Regions from separate parts of the Pseudoalteromonas sp. LC2018020214 genome, predicted to be linked through region 2. Evidence: predicted binding sites of a transcription regulator. Region 2 holds the regulator's gene; each other region holds the start of a gene.
The links. The regulator sigma-54, encoded in region 2, starts transcription at its own class of promoters, with help from an activator protein. The targets are predictions, from matches to a motif close to GTTGGCACGNNNNTNGNNT.
Positions count from the first base shown of each region.

Region 1 (8,268 bases), on a different replicon from region 2:
AGATGGCTTTAATAACTTATTATTCTTTACTGCATGGCCAATGTGGGCTGCGTGTTTTGCACTTTACTTATTACGCGATCAAGACGTGAAATTTACTGTAAAGTAATAAAACAATAGCCATACCCTTAAGGTTATAGCTAAAAATACATTGGGCTGAGTTATTTACTATTTCAGTCCAATGTATAGCCTTTGAGCACTTATTTTAATAATCCAACCTCTTTGTCATCTTCTAAAAATAATCCTTTTTATATTATTTCATCCTAAATATTGCGTTAGATCAAAGTTAATATATTTGTAAGAACAATATCGACAGCTTTAGTTTATGTTAGCTATACGGTTAGTAGGTTTTAATTACCTCAAGTTATTCAACTCAATGTTGTATAGAAGGCTCGTATGGAAAAGGTTAAAATTTCGTCAGTGCATCAGTCATCAAATCGTTCAGCAAACAAGTTTTCACATGGTCAAAGTTGCGATGAATTGAGCAAGCTCGATTTAGCACAATTACAAGCAAAGCTAAAAACATCATCCGACGGGTTAAGCCAAACTGATGCCACACAAAGATTGGCACAATATGGACCTAACGAACTAGTTGAAGAAAAAACAAACCTACTAATCAAATTTTTATCTTACTTTTGGGGACCAATACCTTGGATGATCGAGGCTGCTATTATTCTATCGGCGCTTGCTAAGCACTGGGCTGATTTTTTTATTATTCTTGTATTATTGTTGTCTAACGTATTGGTTGGCTTTTGGGAAGAGCACCAAGCGGGTAATGCAATTGCTGCATTAAAAGCAAAATTAGCTAACAAAGCACGCGTTCGCCGCGATACTCAGTGGCAAAATTTAAATGCCAGCGAACTTGTCCCAGGTGATGTTATTAGAATGCGGATGGGGGATATAGTACCTGCAGATGCGCGTTTTCTAAATGGTGATCCCGTAGAAGTCGATCAATCATCTCTTACGGGTGAGTCGTTGCCAGTTGTAAAATCGGCGGGTGAAACTGTTTATTCGGGCTCTATTATTCGCCAAGGGGAAATAGAAGCAATAGTTTACGCAACCGGCGCTAATACCTTTTTTGGTAAAACAGCACAGTTAGTTCAAGGGGAGCGAACCACAAGTCATTTTCAGCGAGCAGTGCTTAAAATTGGTAATTATTTAATAATGCTTGCTGCGGCTTTAGTACTGCTTATAGTTATTGTTGCTTTGTTTCGCGATGATCCAATGATCACCACATTGCAGTTTGCACTCGTATTAACCGTTGCGGCAATACCAGTCGCTATGCCAACAGTGCTATCAGTTACTATGGCTGTAGGCGCTCGTTTATTGGCTAAAAAGCAAGTGGTTGTAACACGTTTAGCCGCAATTGAAGAGCTAGCGGGTGTTGATATTCTTTGTTCTGATAAAACCGGCACATTGACACAAAACCTATTAACATTAGGTGACCCGTTTTATATCGAAAACTCAATAAATAAAGGCTCTGCTGAGCAAGTTATATTGTACGCGGCATTAGCATCTCGCTCAGAAAATAACGATCCGATTGACTTAGCAGTATTACAAAGTGTAAAAGCTGAGCAGCATCTAGATTCTTATCATATAGAGCATTTTCAGCCATTTGATCCTGTGAGCAAACGTACTGAAGCAATTGTTAAAAATGCTGATGGCAAAACGTTTAAAGTGACCAAAGGTGCACCGCAGGTTATTTTAGCTTTGTCGGTTAATATTGAAGCAGTTAAAACTGCAGTTGAGGCATCGATAGATGAATTTGCAGCGCGTGGGTTTCGCTCTTTAGCGGTTGCTAAAACAGACGAGCAAGGTAAATGGCAATTTATAGGCGTATTGCCGCTTTTTGATCCACCGCGTGAAGAAGCAATACAAACCATTGCCGATGCAAAAGAAATGGGTATGAGTGTTAAAATGGTCACGGGCGATCAAGTGGCCATTGCGCGTGAAACTGCAAGTAAACTGGGTTTAGGGACAAACATTCTTGATGCTAGTGGATTTGGTGCAACTGAGCATCACCAAACAACGCAGTTAGATGACTCTATTGAGAGTGCTGACGGATTCGCACAAGTATTTCCTGAGCATAAATACCATATTATTGATGTGCTTCAGCATAGAGGGCACATTGTTGGTATGACAGGAGATGGCGTAAATGATGCGCCAGCACTTAAAAAAGCTGACTGTGGTATTGCTGTATCGGGCGCTACAGATGCAGCGCGTTCAGCAGCATCAATCGTGTTAATGACCGATGGCTTGTCGGTTATAATTGATGCAGTTAAAGAAAGCCGAAAAATATTTCAACGCATGAACAGTTACGCTATTTACAGGGTTGCTGAAACTCTGCGCGTATTACTTTTTATGACAATGGCGATATTAATTTTTAACTTTTATCCGTTAACAGCAGTCATGATTGTAATGCTTGCTTTACTTAACGATGCCGCCATTTTGTCAATTGCATACGACAATGTACATTATCAAAATAAGCCCGAAACATGGAATATGCGGCTCGTTTTAGGTATTGCATCTGTGCTGGGAATTCTAGGGCCAATTGCAGCCTTTGGTTTATTTTACTTAGGAGATAAAGTATTTGAACTCGACCGTCCTCATCTTCAAACATTAATGTACTTATTACTTTCTGTAGCAGGGCATTTGACTATATTTTTAGCGCGTACCCGAGGTCCATTTTGGTCTATTAAACCGTCTGCTATATTAATGGTCGCCGTATTTGGCACGCAAGTTATAGCAACACTTATTGCTGTTTATGGTGTGTTTATGACCCCACTAGGATGGGGCTGGGCACTTGCTGTGTGGGCATATGCTTTGGTGTGGTTTTTTATTAACGATGGTTTAAAGCTAGTGGCGTATCGAATTTTTGATCCGACAGAAGCACCATTGCTAGAGAAGAGTTAGCATATAGGTTTAAAAATAAAAAAATTGGTTATAAGCCATAAGGCTTATAACCAATAAGTACACAGGGAGTGTGTGGAAGTCGGTTTGCATGTTATGCAACTAATGCATTGCGTCGTTGTATTGCTCAGCAAGGCTCTCTTTTTGCCCTTCGGTAAGTGCTTTACCCGCTAATTGAAACACTTCGTGTTCTTCTTCACTTAAATGATGATGTACTAAATGGTGTAGCTTTTTAGCTGCAACTAACCATGCAGACGAGCTCATTTCGGTATCTTCAAGTTGTTCAATTAATTCATCAATTTCGTGATGTTCAGCTACGCTGTGGCGCGCTTTTTCATGAGTTAAGTCATCAAACATAAGTGGGTTATAAAAGTAACGTTCTTCAAATTTTGCGTGATCTTCTAATTCTGTTTTTAGCTCATCCATTAGCTTGTGGCGCTGCTCTGTGTCGCCGTGTGTTTGAATAAGCGCATCTACCAATTTTCGTTGTTTATCATGGTCGTGACGTAGTGCTTCAAAAATATTCATAACTAGTCCTTTTACAATTTATTTGCTTATATCATTAACTAGCAAACTAAATGCCAAATATTAAGTTATTGTATTTTAAAAAATTTAATTTAATTTTTTATTCTTTGGCTGCGATCACTGTAAATTTTACAGTGATATGAATGCAATAATTTCAGGCTTTTGCGTAGTTCAATTATAAAAGTGAGTATAAATTCCTACAGAACCTTACAAATATTTACTAGTTGTTTATTTTATTGCAGTGATAAAGTGCCAGTGTTATTTGGGTACAACCTATATATTACTCTCACACATAAATGCAGGTAGCACGTTAACTTAATAGGATAGTTTAAGGATGAACATAAAAAGCCCCATCGCCGCATTATTACTGTGCGCTTTACTGAGTGCATGTAGTACAGCCCCGCGTTCGGACCCTAACTTATGCATTGAAGAGGCTGAAATGGTTGATCGAAATGGCGCTCAAACAAGCTCACAGGTTTACAATCAATGCATTAGCGCACAAATTAAAAAGGATGAAAAAAATGACACTTTTTTTGATGCCATCGGTACGTTCTTTTTTGAATTTTTTGTAATGGTGGTAGAAAAGTAAATAGGCTAACTTGCAGCAGTACTTTAAAGTAAATAAGTTGCGTAAAAATAGGATTATTTATGAAGCAATTATTGATAGCAATTTCACTTTTTTTATTACTAAGCGCTTGTGCGGCAAAGCCTTACGCAGGCTCGGCAAAATGTATGGAACAAGCAGATATTGCATACGAAACCGATACACGTAAAAATGAGACATTAGATAATAAATGCAAAGCTGCAAAAGTAAATACGCCTAATAAAGAGCTTGAGAATCATGGCTTGGTTGATAGAAGCCTTTTACAGCTAATCGTTAGCTTTTTAAATGGCGTATTTTAATAGTAAAAATATAATTAAATAAGGTATGTATGAAGGAAGAACTAAGAGCAAAAATAATTACCGTGTGCGATAAAAAAATAGCAGCTAAAGGCGAAAATGTAGGGCTTTCTTTTTATGCATTTTTTGCTAATAAAAACGACGACCCAGAGCTACTTATGGAAGCTGCTACTTGGTGGATACACACCCATAAATTAGATCATTTTGTAAAAGCACATAAAATTAAACAGATGGTTTTAGATGGACTTTAGTCAATTAACTGAGCAAGTACTTTTAGCTGTGTTTATTTAATCAACAACGACTTGGTTTCTTCCGTTTTCTTTTGCTTTATAAAGTAATTTATCTGCATGCTTAATAAGAACATCTAGTGTGCTTTTTAAGGGGCTACTTACAGAGGCTCCCACACTAAAAGTGATTTTTGTATCACTAGGAAGGTCTTTTATATTACTACAATGCTCGGTAAACCTTGTGGCGAGCTGGTCAAAGATATCTCGAATAGCTAGTTCGTCAACCGAATTTAGTGCAAACAACCATTCTTCGCCGCCGTAGCGGCCAAACTGATGATCACCACTTAGTGTTTCTTTTGCAGCCTTTGCAAAGGAAATAAGAACTAAATCTCCAACATCGTGACCAAATTGGTCGTTAACTTTTTTAAAGTAGTCTAAGTCAACAATTGCTATCGTCATTTTACCTTCATCAAGCTTTGCTTCTGCGGCGCGCATTATTCCTCTGCGATTAGGGCTATTTGTTAGATAATCTGTTAATGAAATATCGTGATATTTTTGACGTTGTCGAGCTTGCCGATAAAATAAAAATAATGAAGCAATCACTAAAATAAACGCAATAGCAGCGCTGAGTCGCCAAATTATTTTTTGTTGATATTCTTCTTTAGCTTGTAGTTCACTAATATCTTTTGCGTACTCTAGTTGCTGTATTTTTTCTTCTTTTTCTTTTACTTCAAACTGTACCTGTAGTGTTTTTATATTACTTTCACTGGTAGCTTCGTAGTGTTTTTTTGTATAAAGGAGCTTTTGTTCAATTGCTTCAAAAGCCTCGTTAGTGTAGTTAAGGCGTCGCTTTAGCTCATAGCGTTTACTTAAAAAATCGGCTTTATAAATACTGCGGCTGAATTTATCTAATTTTAAAAATACCTCATCGTTTGCTTCATTTGCTTGATCAAGTAAATCTAGTTTTATATATATGTCAGCTAACAAAATGAGCGATGCGAGTTGCATGTCGTGTACACCTGCAGAACGAGCAAGTTCAATGTTTTCTTTAGTTAAAGTTAAAGCTTTATCGTAATTTTCATGTAAGTACTCAATGCTAGCAATTGAGTATTGGGCAAAGGTTAAGCCTTTTTGCATATTAGCTTTTTTAAAATAGAGCAATGCTTTGTCTAGGTATATTAAGGCATCTTTAGGTTTTTTTATCTCGAGCAATATATTGCCTAAACTCCAATATGCTTTTGCAGTAAAAAGCCCGTCTTGTGTTTGCTCATATGCCGCAACCGCTTTTTTTGCATAATATATGGCTTTGTCTTTTTCGTTTAGATAATTATATGCATCGGCTATTTTTCTAAAAAAGTATCCCTGAGATGCTGAGTCGTCATCTTTTAATGCTAACTCTAGCCCCTCTAGTGCAACATTTAGGGTCTTTTTCAATGCGTCTGTATCGGTGTAATAGTAAGCAAGTGCTCGTAAAATAATAATTTTTTCTTTAGATGAATGCTGTTGCAAGCTATCTTCTAATTTTGTGGCTAGCATGTGTGCTGGAGCTGGGTTTGCATCCCTCGCTAGAGACTTGAGTTGTGATTCGAGAAATAATAAATATACACTTTTTTGGTTTGGTAACTCTTTGGTCTTTAAGTAATAGGATAAGTGAGTGTTTAACGCTGCGTATTTTTCTTGTCTAAAAAGTAACTCCGCATACAAAGCGGCCGCTTCTAAATGAAGTTTTTCCCAATTTTGATCTTTGCTTATTTTAAACGCTTGAGTGAGTTTGTCTCCATTTTGAAGATAGTCTAATTCATTTAGTTTTATGTTATTGATGAGAGTTTGAGTCGTGTCAAAGTCTAGCGCATGTGAAGTTGCATTTAATGAATCGCCGTTAGCTGAGGCAAGTTTACTAAAAAGTAAAAATAAAAGGAGAACAATATACTTTGCCCATAAAGCATTACCTAAAATCTTTATTTGTGTATTGTTAGCCATGTTAATCCTTTGCTGATTTATTTTTATTATTGAAATACTTATTCACAGTGCTTAATAAACTTGGGTTTGAACAGCTTTTTTATACTTCTTATTGAAAAAATAAGACCACAAACGATATCAATTTAATTAATAAAAACAAACACATTGTATAATATAGTCGCTGTAGTTATGTGTTTTATTAAAAATCAGCAGCTACTTCAAATTCTAATCGTTTAAGCGTAATAGGGTGAGTAAATGCTAAGTATTCTGCATGTAAATGTAATCGTTCGGCTTTTTGCCCGTAATGTGTGTCGCCTATAATTGGCATGTTTAAACCTAAGCTGTGCGCACAATGCACTCTTAATTGATGAGTTCGCCCTGTTTTAGGGTATAACTGTAATCGGGTAATATTGTTGTTACGCTCTAAAACCTGCCAGGTAGTAAGTGATGGCTTACCGTGTGTGTAACACACCATTTGGCGCGGTTTATCATCAAAGTCGAGCACTAGGGGTAAATCAATCACTCCGCTATCCTCAGCTACGTTACCATTAACTAATGCTATATAACGTTTATCTATGGTGCGTTCAATAAACTGCTTTTGCAGTGCTTTGTGCACACGTTTATTAAGTGCAATCATCAATAACCCAGAAGTCGACATATCTAATCTGTGTACAATTAGTGGCCCTGATGCCTCTGGAAACTGCGTTTTTATGCGCATATAAACTGAGTCATCAATATTAACGCCAGGTACCGATAAAAACTCAGCGGGCTTATTTACCACAAGTAAGTCGTCATCTTTATAAACAATACTTAAATCTTTACCCTGAGCTGGGTTGGTAAGTAGCGGGTTATCTTCAACATCTAAACCCTTTAGCATATGCCCAAGTATTGGTTGGCATTTACTGTAACAAGAAGGGTAGTAGTTTTTATGCTGCCTAATTGCTGATTTAGGTGCTGCTCCCCACCAAAACTCTGCCATAGCAAGTGGCTTTAAGTCATGTTTATAGGCGTATTGTAATAATTTAGGCGCTGCACAATCGCCAGCACCCGAAGGAGGAGTGTGCTCAGGTAATGCTGCAAAAATAGCATTTAAATCTGTAGTTTCACCATTTGCATTTAAAAATTGGTACTGTGCAAATAGCTTTTTTTGTAAGCTTTTAGAAAGCGTTTTACGGCGTTTTTTTAAATGAGTAATTTCATCAGAAATATTGATGTGTGTTTGCTGCAGTGACTCGATTATATTTTGCCAATAGGCTTTAAGTGCCAGCAGTTGCTTTTTTTCTACGATGCTTTGCCCTGCAAGCTTATTTTTTAACTGCTCAAAATCACTTTCGCTAAGCTCTAATTCACCTTCGGTACGTTGTGTTTTTCGTTGTTGGCGACCGGTTTGCATTACTGCCTGTTGAGCTAATAGCGCTTGCTGGTAGCTCTGTGTTGCATCATCAAGTTTGCTATTAACTTCATGCAGTTGTTCGCTATTTTCTAATTGCTCAATTTGAGCATTAATATCGTTAATTATTTTACTTTGAGCCAAATAGCTATCGTCTTGCAGCTGCATGCTAGAAACAGGCGGCACAAAGCTAATATTGCCTTTATCACCTTCAATTTGCCCCGAATAAGCGCTTAAAAAGCCTAATTGTTGCTTAGCATTTTGCACCACTAAAACCCCAAACATTTTACCTGCATTTTCTGCTTTTAAATGCGCTAACGTTTCAAGTTGTTGCTGTAATTGTTTAGTGGCTGCTACAGC
Region 1 is NZ_CP066805.1:491,832-500,099, reverse strand. It holds gene JG479_RS18640 (hypothetical protein) at 1-106, shown strand, start outside; gene JG479_RS18635 (plasma-membrane proton-efflux P-type ATPase) at 394-2,910, shown strand; gene JG479_RS18630 (hemerythrin domain-containing protein) at 3,010-3,435, opposite strand; gene JG479_RS18625 (hypothetical protein) at 3,767-4,021, shown strand; gene JG479_RS18620 (hypothetical protein) at 4,081-4,335, shown strand; gene JG479_RS18615 (DUF6500 family protein) at 4,365-4,583, shown strand; gene JG479_RS18610 (tetratricopeptide repeat-containing diguanylate cyclase) at 4,620-6,539, opposite strand; gene JG479_RS18605 (RluA family pseudouridine synthase) at 6,718-8,268, opposite strand, start outside.
Region 1: a site for sigma-54 is predicted at 3,475-3,493, ahead of JG479_RS18630 (hemerythrin domain-containing protein). Genes of this name have one in related genera too.

Region 2 (8,268 bases):
ACTAGTGCCCCTATTTTAAAGCTTTTTTGTCAAAGATGGAAAAAACAATTCGTAAGATTTTGTAATACACCCATGAAAAGGATTATAAGACTCGCTTAAAACAGCTTAACCCCGGCTTAAATTTTTAAATTAGCTGTTTAAAAGCAACATTGTTACCTAGTTGACCTTACTCTTTTATTTATACTTTCATCTTGGCTTTTGTTACTATTCGCGCCATCCGTATTTTGTATAACTGGCTTAACACAATGGTTACCTCGTTTGTTATTTTAATTCTTGGTTTTGCAGCTCTTGTTTGGAGTGCCGATAGGTTTGTTTATGGGGCTGCGGCTCTTGCTAAAAACTTTGGTGTACCTACACTTATTGTTGGTTTGACCGTTGTAGCCATGGGCTCTTCAGCCCCTGAAATGATGGTTTCAGCCTCTGCCGCTCTAGCTAACAAAACCGACACAGCGGTTGGCAATGCTGTTGGCTCTAATATTACAAACATTTTACTTGTGTTAGGTATCACGGCTCTATTTCGCCCTCTTTCAGTTTCATCTAGTACGTTAAAACGTGAAATGCCATTAGTGATGCTCGTATCTTTAGCTACTTGGTATGTGTTCTCAGATAACTACTTTTCATTTAGTGAAGGTGTTGCGCTTTTAGTTGGCTTTATCGTATTCATCGGTGGGTTAATCATTGTATCTATGCGTGCAAAAAACCAAGATGACCCATTTGTCTCAGAAGCCTGCGACGATGTACCAAACGATGTACCTACTAAAAAAGCGGTATTTTGGTTAATTGTCGGCATGATACTCCTGCCGGTTAGTTCTCATTTTTTAATCGGCTCAGCTGTTGATATTGCTAAATACTTCGGCTTAAGCGACTTAGTCATTGGTTTAACAATTATTGCCATTGGTACTAGCTTGCCTGAACTTGCCGCCTCGGTTGCAGGTGTACTTAAAAATGAAGATGATTTAGCACTAGGTAATATTGTTGGCTCAAACATATTTAATATTTTAGCTGTATTACCTCTAGCAGGTATTATTAATCCTTCAGCAATTGATCCATCGTTAGTAAGCCGAGATATACTAATTATGATTGGTGCAACACTTGCTCTTATTATTATGTCATTGAACTTTAGAGGCACCCAGCGTATCAATAGGGTAGAAGGCGGCTTATTGCTAATAGCGTTTTTGGGTTACCAAGGGTATATTTTTAGTCAAGTAGGGTAAATGATGGCAACGCTAAACTTTATTGAACAAGGCCTTCGCGTTTTAGATGTTGAGCGCCAAGCACTTAGTGATATTGCACAATATGTAGATGAAAATTTTCATAATGCGTGCCAATTAATGTACGATTGTGAAGGCCGTATTATTGTCATTGGCATGGGAAAATCAGGCCATATTGGCAATAAAATAGCGGCAACCCTTGCAAGTACTGGCAGCCCAGCGTTTTTTGTTCACCCTGGTGAAGCAAGTCATGGTGATTTAGGTATGATCACTAAAAATGACGTGGTTATGCTTATTTCTAATTCAGGGGAAACCAGCGAAGTTTTAAATATCATTCCGGTTTTAAAACGACTTGGTGCCAAAATGATAGCAATGACTGGCAATACACAATCAACCATGGCGACCCTTGCTAATGTACATGTGTGTATTAAAGTAGAAAAAGAAGCCTGTTCATTGGGTCTAGCCCCTACATCAAGTACCACTGCAACGCTTGCGATGGGCGATGCCATGGCAGTTGCATTATTAGAAGCTCGCGGCTTTACAGCTGATGACTTCGCGCTATCTCACCCAGGTGGTAGTTTAGGCAAGCGCTTATTACTTACTTTAAAAGATGTTATGCACAGCGGCGCAAATACACCTATTATTGATGTTTCACAAACAGTTAAAGATGCCCTAATAGAAATGTCAGCTAAAGGGTTAGGTATGACAGCCATTGTTGATGAAAATCAGCAACTCGTAGGGTTATTTACCGATGGTGACTTACGTCGCATTTTAGAGCAAAGAATTGACATTCATACAACACAAATAGATGTTGTTATGACTAAGTCATGCACTACAGCTACACAAGATATTTTAGCCGCTGAAGCGCTCAATATTATGGAACGTAAACGTATAAATGGCCTAATCGTCGTCAATGAGAAAAACCAACCTATTGGCGCATTAAATATGCAAGACCTATTAAAAGCAGGAGTGTTATAAATGCAATTTGAAGAACTCTATCAACCGCTGAGCGATGATGCAAAAGCACGCGCTAAAAAAGTAAAACTACTTATATGCGATATTGATGGTGTATTTTCTGATGGCCGTATTTACCTTGGCAATCAAGGTGAAGAGCTAAAAGCATTTAATACAAAAGATGGTTTTGGCATTAAAGCACTTATAAACAGTGGCTTTGAAGTAGCTGTTATTACTGGTCGTCATTCACAGATAGTACAACAACGTATGAGCAGCTTAACCGTACAGCATATTTATCAAGGCCAAGAAAATAAGCTCATTGCCTATCAAGAATTAAAAGATAAACTCAACCTTAGCGATGAACAAATTGCTTATATTGGTGATGACGGTCCTGACATGCCTGTTATGGAGTTAGTAGGCTTTGCCGTTGCAGTAAATGATGCCCACCCACTTATTAAGCGTTTGTCACATTATGTAACGCAAATGCCTGGCGGTTTTGGTGCTGTGAGAGAACTCACCGATTTGCTCATGCTTGAAAATGGTAAAACATTGACTACACAAGGCACTAGTTCATGAATGCAGCGCGCATAATATTAAGCGTTTTATTCATTAGCTGTATGGTTTGGCTTTGGTACCCTTATTTTACACAAACAAATATTGTGCCTCAGGCTGAGCCTGAAGTTGTTGCTAAGCCTGATTACATAGCTATTGAGCTCAAACAGACAGCCTATGATGAGCAAGGTAAAATTAGCCACAAAGTCACTGCGGCTAAAATGGAGCTATACCAGCAATTAGGTTTCACGTTTTTCGAAAAACCCATTTTTACTTTATATAACGAACAACAAACGTGGCAAATAAATGCAGACGAAGCAACATTATACGAAGATAAACAATTAATTTTAGAAGGTAATGTGGTTGCCAAAAATTTAACCGATAACGCCATGATAGACAAAATCAATGCTGATAATATTCAGGTAGATATAAAGCTATTAACAATGCGTTCGGAGCAACCCGTCATTATCACTGGACCGAATTTAAAAATCACCGGTAAAGGCCTAGAAGCCGACTTGAAAACCGAAGTGATAAAACTAATTAACCATACGCGAACCATATATTATGACCAATAAAATATTAAAATCACTTATAATTCCTACACTTATACTAGCGTTTAATAGTAGTGCTGCAGAACAAAACACGCAACCTGCTGCCAATCAAATTTCAATAAGTGCCGACAAGCAAGAAGGTCAATTAAAAGCTAATGTGGGTATTTTTGAGAAAAACGTTGAGATTATTCACGGTAATCGCCGCATTACAGCCGATCGCCTAGAAGTACACAAACGTGATGAACTTGGTGATAATAAACAATTATTAATTGCCACAGGTAGCCCTGCGCACTTTGAAGAAAAGCAATCAGATGGCACGACTATGAGCGCCAGTGCTGACGAAGTGCGTTATGATGTATCTAAGCGTTTTTTAACGCTTGTTGGTAATGCACAAGTATCGCAAGCGGGACAAAAAATAAATGCTAAAAGCATTACCTACGATATAGAGCAGCAGCTAATCAGTGCCGAAAAAGATGAAAACTCAACTGACCGCGTTCACACAATTTTAGTACCGATCGAAACTAAAAAAAGTAAAAAAGGCGATAAAGGTCAACCATGAGCACATTAAAAGCAGAACTATTGGCAAAAAGCTATAAAGGTCGTGAAGTTGTAAAAAACGTCGGCCTTGAAGTACAAGCTGGCAGTATAGTTGGCTTACTTGGCCCTAACGGTGCTGGTAAAACAACGACTTTTTATATGATTGTAGGGCTTGTTCCTAGCGACAAAGGTAAAATATCTATTGATGATAACGATATTACTCTTTTACCTATGCATAGTCGTGCTAGATTAGGCATAGGCTACTTACCACAAGAGTCATCGATTTTTAGAAAGCTGACTGTTTATCAAAACTTAATGGCCATTTTAGAAACGCGCAAAGAACTAAATAAACAAGCCAGAGAAGACACGCTCAATAACTTATTAGATGAATTTAGCATACAACACATTCGTGATAGCCAAGGTATGGCATTATCGGGTGGAGAACGTCGTCGTGTAGAAATAGCACGAGCGCTGGCAGCAGATCCTAAATTTATACTACTGGATGAACCGTTTGCCGGTGTTGACCCTATTTCGGTATTAGATATAAAGAAAATAATAGAACATCTTAAAAATCGTGGGATTGGTGTCTTAATTACCGACCATAACGTAAGAGAGACCCTTGATGTTTGTGAAAAAGCCTACATTGTTTCTCATGGGGAGCTGATTGCATCAGGTACTCCAGAACACGTATTAAATGATAAAACAGTACGCGATGTTTACTTAGGCGAGCAATTTAGGCTGTAACATTTACGCCATGTCTTTAAGCATCTGCTAGTATTAATTATAACAACATAAAAGGATTGTTAGAGATACATGAGGCAATCACTACAGCTGCGCATGGGCCAGCAACTTACAATGACTCCACAGTTGCAACAAGCTATTCGTTTGTTGCAACTCAGTACATTGGATCTCCAGCAAGAAATACAAGAAGCTCTCGACAGTAATCCACTATTAGAGGTTGAAGAGGCAGACTATTCTGAAGACGCTGCTGGTAAAAACGAGCAAAAAGCTGATACCGATGACATAACTGTTAGCGCATCTGCTGATGATGCTCCGAGCGAATACGAACAAGATACTGGTGAAGCACTTGCAAAAGACACGCTAAGTGACGACATGGCTATGGATGTTAGTTGGGATGAGTACATGAGTGCCGCCCCAGCAGCCTCATCAGGTCCAATGCCTGAAGACGAATCAATATACCAAGGCGCCTCTACTGAAACGCTCCATGAGTATTTAATGTGGCAATTACAACTAACGCCATTTAGCCCTACCGATGAAGCCATCGCTATTGCGATTGTAGAGGCCGTCGATGATTCAGGTATTTTAACACTAAGCTGCGAAGAGATTTTAGAAAGCTTTAATCAAGAAAACGAAGATGATAACGAAGATGATAACGAAGTTGAACTTGATGAAATTGAAGCGGTATTAAAACGCATCCAACTGTTTGATCCTGTTGGTATTGCTGCACGTAGTTTACAAGAGTGTTTGTGTATTCAGCTTAATCAATTTGATAAAGAAACACCTTACATTAATGAAACGAAAATGATTTTAACCGAGCATATTGATCTATTAGCAGCTCGCGACTATCGTACATTAATGAAAAAAACTAAGCTCAAAGAAGAAGAGCTTAAAGAAGTAATGACACTAATACATACTCTCAACCCAAAACCTGCAGATACTATTGTAAGGGAAGAATCTGAGTATGTTATTCCTGATGTGTCAGTTAAAAAAATTAAAGGCCGCTGGGTTGTCGAATTAAACCCAGATAGCATGCCTAAAATTCGTGTTAATAGCCAATACGCGGCAATGTCTCGCACTGTAAAATCAAGTGGTGACAGCCAGTTTATTCGCTCACATTTACAAGAAGCTAAATGGTTTATTAAAAGCTTAGAAAGTAGAAACGACACGCTATTGAAAGTTACTAATTGTATTGTTAAGCAACAACAAGGCTTTTTTGAACATGGCCCTGAAGCCATGAAACCAATGGTTTTAAATGATGTCGCTGAAATGGTAGAAATGCACGAATCGACAATTTCACGCGTAACTACTCAAAAGTACATGCATACACCCCGTGGTATATTTGAGCTTAAATACTTTTTCTCAAGCCATGTAAGTACTGAAAACGGTGGTGAATGTTCATCTACAGCAATACGTGCGCTTATCCGAAAATTAATCGCAGCAGAAAACTCAGCAAAACCATTGAGTGATAGCAAAATAGCGGATATATTGGCTGAGCAAGGAATTAAAGTAGCAAGACGTACAATCGCAAAATACCGCGAATCTCTTGCTATTCCACCGTCAAATCAGCGTAAAAGTCTGATTTAAGACGCTAAACTAAGAGGGTAATGCTTATGCAACTAAACTTAACTGGTCGTCACGTAGAATTAACCGATTCACTAAGAGACTATATTAATACTAAATTTGCGAAGCTTGAAAGACACTCTGATCATATAAATAATGTTCATGTCATTCTCGATGTAGAAAAATTAAATCAAAAAGCAGAAGCCACAATACACGTAAGCGGTGCTGAGCTATTTGCCTCTACAGAACATCAAGATATGTATGCCGCTATTGACTCGTTGATCGACAAGCTCGATCGCCAAGTAATCAAACACAAAGAGAAGCTTGCTCGACACTAATATGATGAAATTAAGTTCACTTATATGCCAGGACTGCAGCAAAGCTGCGGTCCTTTTTAATAGCAAAAAAAGAATTTTAGAGTTCATTAGCGAACTTGCTCACGACAAACTTCCGTATTTACCGCAACAAGATATTCTTAATGCTTTAATGAGCAGAGAGAAATTAGGTAGTACAGGTATAGGGCGTGGCATTGCTATTCCTCATGGAAGAATGAGCGGTGCAGAAGAGCCTTTGGCTTTAGTGCTCGTTAGCGAAACTCCAATAAACTTTGATGCAATCGATAATCGCCCTGTTGATATTTTTGTCGCACTCATCGTACCAGATGGCGATAACCAGCAGCACTTAAAGACTCTAGCAACCATTGCTGATAAACTAAACAACAAAGATTTTTGTAAACAGTTACGCAGTGCAAAATCTGATACTGAGCTTTACCAAGTTATTGTCGATCAATCATAGTTTTATAAAGGGTGTTAAATGGAGTTAATTATCATAAGCGGTCGTTCTGGTTCTGGAAAGTCGGTTGCTTTGCGCGTTGTAGAAGATTTAGGTTATTATTGCGTTGATAATATTCCAGTAAACCTACTACCTTCATTAGTTCGCAGTGTGTCTGATAGCTACGATAAAATTGCTGTTAGCATTGATGTGCGCAACATCCCTAAAGAACAAGATGAATTTAACGATATTCTTGAATACTTGCCTGGCTTTGCAAACCCTACGTTGTTTTATTTAGATAGCGACGATCAGACATTGATCAAACGCTTTTCAGAAACACGCAGATTACACCCACTATCAATAGACTCGTTGCCGCTTGATTTAGCCATCAAAAAAGAAAAAGAATTACTTGATGTATTAACCACTCGCGCCGACTTTATGATAGATACGACTGATTTAAGTGTTCATCAACTCGCTGAATCTATTCGTGAAAAGATTTTAGGTAAAAAAGATAAGCAACTGATTGTCACATTTGAATCATTTGGTTTTAAACACGGTATACCAAAAGAAGCAGACTACGTATTTGATGCACGCTTTTTACCAAATCCACACTGGGAACCAGAGTTGAAGCCTTTAAATGGGTTAGATCAACCGGTTAAAGACTATTTAGCTAATCACAGCATAGTGCAAAAATTCACATGGCAAATTCAAACATTTGTACAAACGTGGTTACCGCATTTAGAAAGAAATAACCGCAGTTATTTAACCATTGCTATTGGGTGTACAGGCGGGCAACATCGCTCTGTGTATTTAGCGCAAACTATCGGTGAAAGTTTTGCAATGACACATCCCAATGTAAAAATTCGCCATCGCGAGCAAGAAAAATAATATAGCTGAATAATCACCTGTTCAGCTTAGGTAGAGTAAGTTATGCATTGTGAAGATACCTTTTTAATAAAAAACAAATTAGGCTTACACGCCAGAGCAGCTACTGTGCTTGCGCAATTAGCAGTACAATTTGATGCGACAATCACATTATTCCAAGATGACAAAGAAGCCGCAGGCGATAGCGTACTTGCATTAATGTTACTTGAAAGTAGCCAAGGAAAAGAAGTTAAAGTTGTTTGTAAAGGCCCTGATTCTGAGCAAGCTTTACACGCTGTTGGAGAATTAATAGCACAACGCTTTAATGAACAAGAATAACCTGTTTTATAAAAACAATATTCGCATTACTAATGCTTCAATTAAAACAGACATATAAAATAAATAGGTTAGTAACGCCAGTTAACTCACCTCCCCCCATAAAGTAATATAACAATTTATAAAGGACGCCAATGCCAGAAGCTTTTGAACAAGATTACCCACTACAGCAACTAAAACAGGTGACGAAG
Region 2 is NZ_CP066804.1:677,341-685,608, reverse strand. It holds gene JG479_RS02935 (calcium/sodium antiporter) at 246-1,214, shown strand; gene JG479_RS02930 (KpsF/GutQ family sugar-phosphate isomerase) at 1,218-2,189, shown strand; gene kdsC (3-deoxy-manno-octulosonate-8-phosphatase KdsC) at 2,190-2,741, shown strand; gene lptC (LPS export ABC transporter periplasmic protein LptC) at 2,738-3,292, shown strand; gene lptA (lipopolysaccharide transport periplasmic protein LptA) at 3,282-3,827, shown strand; gene lptB (LPS export ABC transporter ATP-binding protein) at 3,824-4,549, shown strand; gene JG479_RS02905 (RNA polymerase factor sigma-54) at 4,619-6,130, shown strand; gene hpf (ribosome hibernation promoting factor) at 6,157-6,444, shown strand; gene ptsN (PTS IIA-like nitrogen regulatory protein PtsN) at 6,449-6,901, shown strand; gene rapZ (RNase adapter RapZ) at 6,920-7,765, shown strand; gene JG479_RS02885 (HPr family phosphocarrier protein) at 7,808-8,080, shown strand; gene mgtE (magnesium transporter) at 8,212-8,268, shown strand, end outside.

Region 3 (8,268 bases), 1.4 Mb from region 2:
AAAAACACCTCCTGTGCCATTGAGAATAGACAGTGTAGAAGAGCTAAAAACACCACGAATTACGAATGACCATATTGAGCTAACCCGCCCTATTTACGATAACGAACAAGTAGTAGGTTATGTGTATATGCGAGGAAGCCTCGAGAGTTTAGAGGTTTATATTGAGAGAAAAATATTAATAGACGTGTTATTAACATTATTAATTCTGGCGGTTGTTTACTTTATTGCTATTAAAGTTCAACGACGTATAGCTAAGCCAATAGAGCAATTAAGCGTGTTATTGCAGGATGTGTCTAAAAATCATAACTACGATGCACGCGCACCAGTAACTGATGTAAAAGAAATAAGTGCTCTTTCAAATAGTTTAAATATCATGCTTACGCGTACAAAAAAACAACTTGAACGCCACGAAAAAGATAAGCAAGAAATCAAACAACTAAATCTAAGCCTTGAAGAAAAAGTAAACCAACGAACAATCGCCCTTAGAGAGGCAAATCAAGAACTTTTATCAACTCTTGAGCGGATGCATCAATACCAAACACAAATTGTTGAAAACGAAAAAATGGCATCTTTAGGGCAAATGGTTGCAGGTGTTGCCCATGAAGTTAACACACCAATAGGGCTAGGTATTACAGGTTCTACGTTACTTAGAGATAAACTAGCAGACATACAGCAAAGCTTTGATGACAAAAAACTGACCTCAAGCCATCTAAAACGCTTTATAGATGAAGGTATTGAAAACTTAGATTTAATTTACCGCAACTTAAATCGTGCAGCTGACCTTATATCTAACTTTAAAAAGGTAGCGGTTATTCAAGATGACGGTGTAAATACCTATATTAATGTGCACAAATTAATAAGTGATGTTTTAACATCGATTCAATCTGAATTATTGCCCAAAAAGCCTGTTGTAACTATTAACTGTCCGACCGACTTGGCTATTCATAGTAAGTCTGAACCTCTACAACAAGTTTTTCAGCAGTTACTTATGAACTCTGTAATTCATGGATTTATAGGTAAAGAAAACAATGAAATTCGCTTTGACGTAGAACTCGTCGGGAAAAAATTAACAATCGTTTATTCTGACAATGGTCAGGGCGTTGACAAAAACATTAAAAATAGAATTTTTGACCCATTTGTAACTTCAAAGCGCGGGCAAGGCGCAAGTGGCTTAGGCATGCACTTAGTTTATAACCTAGTAACACAAGCACTTGGCGGAAGAGTGATGTTTGATCTTGAAGAAAAACGCGGTGCTCGCTTTATAATTACTATTCCTTAAATAAAGATCATTAAAAAGTGCATATATTTAAAATTTATCCTTGAATTAGCATTTAATGACCTCATTAATGAGGCATGTGATAAGTGCGTAACATTATTTAATTGCTTTAAATAAATATTACCAAGCGATTTATGAACTTTTTTATCTTTGCTGTATCACATACATTGATGAAAGGTTAAAAGGTTAAAAAGTGATATAGTTTTGCTTTGAATTAGTCTGATTATTTTAAGTACCTTGTTTAATTGAATGATATGTCAATTATCAAAGGAAAATGGCTTCGACTTTATGATTCAAATAGCTACATCCATGTATATATCAATTAAACAGTAGTTTTTGCACTGCCCTTTTTTAGTAGACTTTGGACACCCTACTGTTTTATTTTTATCCAATTTGTTTTTTCCTTGTTAACAAATGGGTATAATCCTATAATCTCTAGTAATCGGTTATAAATTAGTCACCGATTTTTTATAAATAATATATTCCAAAAGGTTAATTAATAATGCAAACGCCAGTCATTCTAATCGTAGAAGATGAAGACGTAACTCGACTGAACCTAGTTAGTTTATTTGAAGCTGAAGGGTACAAAGTTATTGAAGCCATTGATGGCGATGATATGCATGACAAGCTTACAAATAACGATGACGTTAATCTTGTAGTTATGGATATCAACCTTCCTGGTAAAAACGGTCTTATTTTAGCCCGTGAATTACGCCAAAAGCGTAAAGTAGGTCTTATATTCCTAACTGGTCGTGACAACGATGTTGACCGTATTTTAGGTCTTGAAATTGGCGCAGATGACTACGTTACTAAACCGTTCAACCCGCGTGAATTAACTATCAGAGCTCGCAACCTTATTACTCGTACTGCCTTAGGTGGTGAAGAGTCAGCACTAGAAACAAATGGTGTTATTACGTTTAATGGTTGGGAACTTGATGAAAACAGCCGTTGTCTTACTTCTCCAAATGGCGACGCTAAGCGTTTACCTAAAGGTGAGTACAGAGCACTTCGTTTAATGCTTGATTCTCCAGGTCGCATTTTCAGCCGTGAGCAATTAATTAAGCATATGACAGGCCGTGAGCTTCGCGCAAATGACCGTACTGTTGACGTTACGATTCGTCGCATTCGTAAGCATTTTGAAAGTGATAACTCAACGTCTGAGTTAATCAGCACCATCCATGGTGAAGGTTACCGTTTCATTGGTAAAATTGACGCTTAATTAGAGCTAATTAGTTTTACTCTAATTGCTGTAAAAATAAATGAAGGGCTTTTTGTCCTTCATTTATTTTATCTGCCAGAATATCTAACCACTGCTTTAACACCTCATCAGATTCATCAATCGCACCATGTTCCATTATTTTGGCATGAAGCTGCACGTCATTAAGACCTACTGAGCCAGCCGCCCCTTTGAGTTTATGCGCTACTGATTCATATTCTTCTCTATCACCAGTATTTAATGAAGTAAGTAACTCTTGCTGATATTGTGGACTTAGCTTTTCGAATAGCTGACTACTGCGCCTAAACACAACTAAGCCCATTGAATTGACAAAGTCTTCTATTGTTTCTATATCTAATAAGTGTGCATCAATGCCTTTAAGGGCTTCTTCACTTACTTTTAGCAGTGGCTCTGTGCATTCACTTTGCTTAATTCCAAATAAATCAGCCAGCATTTTATCAAGCTTCACTGTGTTAATTGGTTTAGCAAGCGCCCCTTGTATTGATATGCCTTCAAGCTCTTCTTCAGCACTACGAACATTGGCCGTAAGTGCCACAATAGGTAATTTATCAAAGTGACTATCTGAGCGTATTTGCTTGGCAACTACATCACCATTTATATCAGGCAATTGCATATCAAGTAATACTAAATCTAAGTCATCTTCGGTTTCGACAAACGAGAGTGCATCTTCACCAGTTTCAGCCCACAACACTTCATGCCCGCGTTGCTCTAATAAGTTTGTAGCAATTTCAGCGTTAAGAGGTACATCTTCTACTAGTAAAATATACAAACCACGACCAACATAACTTTGCTCTGTTGGTGCCACACATAAACTAAGCGGTATTTGAACTGTAAAGCAACTTCCTTCGCCCTCAGTACTATTTACTGTAATTATCCCTTTCATCGCACTTACAAGTGCCTTAGTTACAGCTAAACCAATACCGGAACCTATTGCGTTAGTCCCTTTTAAATCTGGCGCTTTGTAGTACATATCAAATATATGAGCAAGCTGCTCTGGCGGAATACCTTGGCCGGTATCCGATACTTTCATAACTAACCATGGGCCTTCAACTCTGTTTTCTCGGCTACATTCAAGTGTTACCTTTCCTTGCTGTGTAAACTTAACGGCGTTATTAATTAAATTCCAAACAACTTGGCGTAAGCGAGTTGGGTCGAGCTGTGCGTAAATATCCAGCACCCCATTGCGCTTAATATCAAACTCTAGCTCTTTTTGCTCCGCGATTAAGCCCGCAAAGTTAACAACGTCATTTATAAAGTCTGACACATTAATAGAGTTGGTCACTATATCGAGCTGATCTCTATCTATTTTGTCTAAATCAATAATATCGTTAAAAATATTGCCAAGCGTTTCAGCACTCGAAAATATAGTATTACCCCAACTACGCTGCTGTTTGTTTAAGTCAGTATCAAGCAGCATTCGTGTTAAACCAACAATACCATTGAGCGGTGTACGTAGTTCATGGCTTAATGTAGCAATAAACTTACCTTTGTCTTTATAGGCCGTTTCGAGCGCTTGAGCGGCCTCCTTACGACTTGTGATATCACGACCAAAGCCCAGTAGACCAATGTAATCACCTTCATCATTTATAAAAGGTAATTTACGCAGCTCAAACCAACGCGTTTCTCCATTTACCTCATAGCCCACATCAATGGTTAGTGCTTTATGGCTTTGCTCTACTTCTTTATCGGTTTTCAAAACTTCAGATAAAAAGTGACTAGGGAATATTTGCTCAACCGTTTTGCCAATTAGTTCGCTACTTGATTTGCCCATTACTTCTTCAAACATTTTATTACAACCAGCAAACACGCCATTGTTATCGCGGTAGTAAAATAAATCAGGAGATGAATCAACTATTGAGCGCTGCAGCATGCTTTGTTGAGCAAGTTCTTGTTGTGTTTTTTTACGCTCAGCAATTTCTCGTCGTAGTTCTTCAATAGCGCGGTGCTTGGCATGAAATGCCATTTTACGCTCATCAATTTCGATGTTTAGACGGTTAATGTTATCTTTTAGGGTTTGATTTAAAAGCTTTTCTTGCTTGGTGGCGCTATCTAAATAAGCATATGAGGCATCTAGTTGTCGAATTGAATTAAGCAACACACTTATTATTAAAGGAGAAACTACAGCCGTAAAAAATACCACGGCTAAAATATCAACAAGGTGTAATTCGCCTATCGCCACATAATAAAACATGCTCGATAAAATAAGAGATACAGTTAAAAATAAAGTGTAACAAATAGCAGCGGTTTTAAATTCACCAAATCGCGTTATTGAGCTGGAAAGTACCCGAGCCCAAGGGCTCAAAGAATAATCGGTCATACGTAATTTTATCTCTTAGCTGTGTACTTAATATAAAGAAGGCAATGCGTATGTATAAACATACCATTTTCCCAGATTTTAGCATTTTTCTCCTACCACTACTCACGTTGTGCGATAAAAACAGAATTTTTCATGTTTGATTTAGCTCATCTATTAAACTCATCATTTCAGCAATAAATTATTTAGTGTAAAATGCCCCGCTTTATTATCCCCAAAATACGAGTAGCGCACATGCAAACCAATATGCCAGATATAGCAGACACTGCACCCGCTTTACAAACAGGTAAATTAGACTGGGTTGGCATGGGCGAAATAGAACTGCCATTTATTTTTGAATCCCGAGACTTATCTCCAGTTACAGTAAACGCCAAAGCTCGTGCATTTGTAAATTTACATAAAGAAGATGCCAAAGGCATTCATATGTCACGTCTATTTTTGGCACTTGACCTGCTTTCAACCGAGCAGCAAGTCAATCCGCAAACAATAGCGCAGGCACTCGATACCTTTATAACTAGCCATGAAGGGCTGAGCGATAAAGCGCAAATTGAATTTAAATTTGAATTACCGCTCCGCCGTAAGTCACTATTAAGTGGTAAAGCGGGCTGGAAAAGCTACCCAGTTGTACTGACCAGTACAATTGAAAATAACGTTATTAGCTACGAGCTAACCGTAGATGTTACTTATTCTTCAACGTGCCCATGCTCTGCTGCACTTGCGCGCCAGCTTATACAAAACGCGTTTAACGAAAAGTTTAACCAAGAAACGTTAAGCCAAAAAGACGTGCACGAATGGCTAGGCACTACACAAGGCATTGTAGCTACTCCCCACTCGCAGCGCTCTATTGCCAACGTAAAAGTAAAGCTTGATAGCAACATTCAAGAATTTGACGTGGTTACGCTAATTAACACTCTTGAAGCTGAGCTTAAAACACCAGTACAAGCAGCAGTAAAACGTGAAGATGAGCAAGAGTTTGCCCGTTTGAATGGTCAAAACCTTATGTTTTGTGAAGACGCAGCGCGTAAAATTAAAGCATTGCTAGAGGCAAACAATTACAGTGATTATTGGCTGCAAATAAACCACTATGAATCACTGCATGCGCACGATGCTGTAGCTATTGCAGTAAAAGGTATTAAAGGAGGCTACAAAGCTTAATCGCTGTGTAGCTATTGCTTGTAAACCAGTCGGTAATTATTTTATAACCCATACTTTTTAGGCACGTAAATTGCTTTGTTTGAGCAGTGTCAATTTGTTGTTATGGAGTTACCGTATGGAATTCGCTTTATTATTAATCCTAGTATTAGTTGTCGGGGCCTCTGTTGTTGCGTCAAAATTTAATGACGATGGCGGAAACCCGTATCCTTTTACTCGCAAGCAAACTGTTTTTACGCAGGTTGAAGGCGCTTTTTTAAATCTTCTAGAGCGTGCTGTTGGCGATCAATATAAAATTGTTAGTCGCGTTAAGTTAATCGACGTCATTGACTGTAAGCAAGGGCTTTCAGTAAAGTCTAAACGTGCTGCTTTAGCTAAAGCTAAAAATAAGCAACTCGACTTTGTTTTAATCGACAAAGAAAAACTAACAATCATTGCTGCTGTTGACCTAGTTAACAATGCCAACAAAGATGGCCACAAAGCTCAACGCGACTGGTTTGTAAACGGTGCACTAGAGTCTGCGGGCATTCCACATATTCGTATGAAAGTTAAATCGGGCTACCGCCCTTCTGAAGTACGCGATGCAATTATGTTTAAACTTGGTAAGCCTGCAGCAACACAAACTCAGCGCCCTGTTCGTAATCGCTCACATAAGCCAGCGGTACTTTCACCTTCTCAAGCTAAAGCGCAAACCACGGCGTTAGCTGAAATTTAAAAAACGAATTAAATACTCTCCTAAAAAGTATTTAAAGCGAGCTCATAAACAAGCTCGCTTTTTTGTTTTTTATTGCTAACTTCACGTATAATCAAGTGATTCAAACTCAGGAATTAAACTTTATGAATGTTGGTATTATTGGCGCAATGGAGCCAGAAGTTAAAATTTTACGTGAAGCTATGCAAAACCCACAAATTTTAACTAAAGCAGGTTTCACTTTTTATACTGGCGAGTTGGCTGGTAACACGGTGACACTTGTTCAATCTGGTATTGGTAAAGTCGCATCAACTATTGCAACTACCTTACTTATCGATAACTTCAAACCTGATTGCATAATTAACACAGGCTCAGCCGGTGGATTCGATCCTTCTCTTAGTGTTGGCGATGTCGTAATTTCGTCAGAAGTACGTCACCACGATGTAGACGTAACTGCTTTTGGCTACGAAATTGGCCAAGTACCACAAATGCCGGCAGGCTTTGCAGCACACCCTAAATTAGTTGAAGCAGCACAGCAAACTATCGAACAAATCAGTGATGTTAAAACACTCGTTGGCTTAATTTGTACTGGTGACACATTTATGTGTGACCCTATACGCATTGATAAAGCACGTAGTGATTTTCCTACAATGCTTGCTGTTGAAATGGAAGGCGCTTCAATTGCACAAACGTGTTTTACGCTAAACACACCATTTGTTGTCATTCGCTCAATGTCTGATATTGCTGGTAAAGAGTCACCACAATCATTTGAAGAATACCTAGAAACAGCATCAATCAACTCATCTAAAATGGTTGTTGCACTTTTAGAAAAGCTTACAGCAGTATCTCTGTAAATGCTTAGCAATATTGTTCAAAATCACTTGGACTTTATTGCCTTTATACTAGCGCTCCTTGCTGAGCGCTTTATTCCCCTTATTAGCTGGTATCATCCTAATACGGCGTTAAAGGCTGTTTTTAGTGCTATTGGCAAACGTATATACAAAAGCAAAGAACCTAAAAGCTATCAATATTTGGCAGCTATACTCGCAAGCTCACTAATTTTAAGTGTCATTCTCATTATTGTAGTGTTGCTACTCGAGTTTGCTTTTTATCCTGAATTACTCGCTGGCCTTATTTTATACTTATGCTTAGAAAGTAAGAGCATTGATAAAAAAGCACTTCGCATTGCAAAGCTAACTAAACAAAATCAAAAATCCACAGCGCGCGAATTACTAAAGCCACTGCTTGCCCGTGAAGTTAATAGACTTTCATCAGCTGGTATTATCAAAGCATTAATTGAGAGCTTAATACTGCGCACCGCTCGATACTATTTCGTAGTCATATTTATATTTTTAGCATTTGGCCCTATAGCTGCCCTTGCCTATCGGTTACTTACCTTAATACAACAAGCATGGCGTAGTGATATCCCCCCAAATAGTTACTTTTTAAAACCGCTTAAAACACTCTTGTTTATTATTGAATATATTCCCATGCGCTTACTCGCTTTAACTATTGCAGCAAGTCGAGCAAGCAAACAAAGCATGCATTATATAAAGCATTATGGCAGGCATTTTTATCAAACAAATACAGGCTGGCTC
Region 3 is NZ_CP066804.1:3,024,534-3,032,801, forward strand. It holds gene JG479_RS13425 (sensor histidine kinase) at 1-1,279, shown strand, start outside; gene arcA (two-component system response regulator ArcA) at 1,779-2,495, shown strand; gene arcB (aerobic respiration two-component sensor histidine kinase ArcB) at 2,512-4,830, opposite strand; gene folE2 (GTP cyclohydrolase FolE2) at 5,062-5,982, shown strand; gene JG479_RS13445 (DUF2726 domain-containing protein) at 6,098-6,694, shown strand; gene mtnN (5'-methylthioadenosine/S-adenosylhomocysteine nucleosidase) at 6,817-7,524, shown strand; gene JG479_RS13455 (cobalamin biosynthesis protein CobD/CbiB) at 7,525-8,268, shown strand, end outside.
Region 3: a site for sigma-54 is predicted at 6,040-6,058, ahead of JG479_RS13445 (DUF2726 domain-containing protein). Genes of this name have one in related genera too.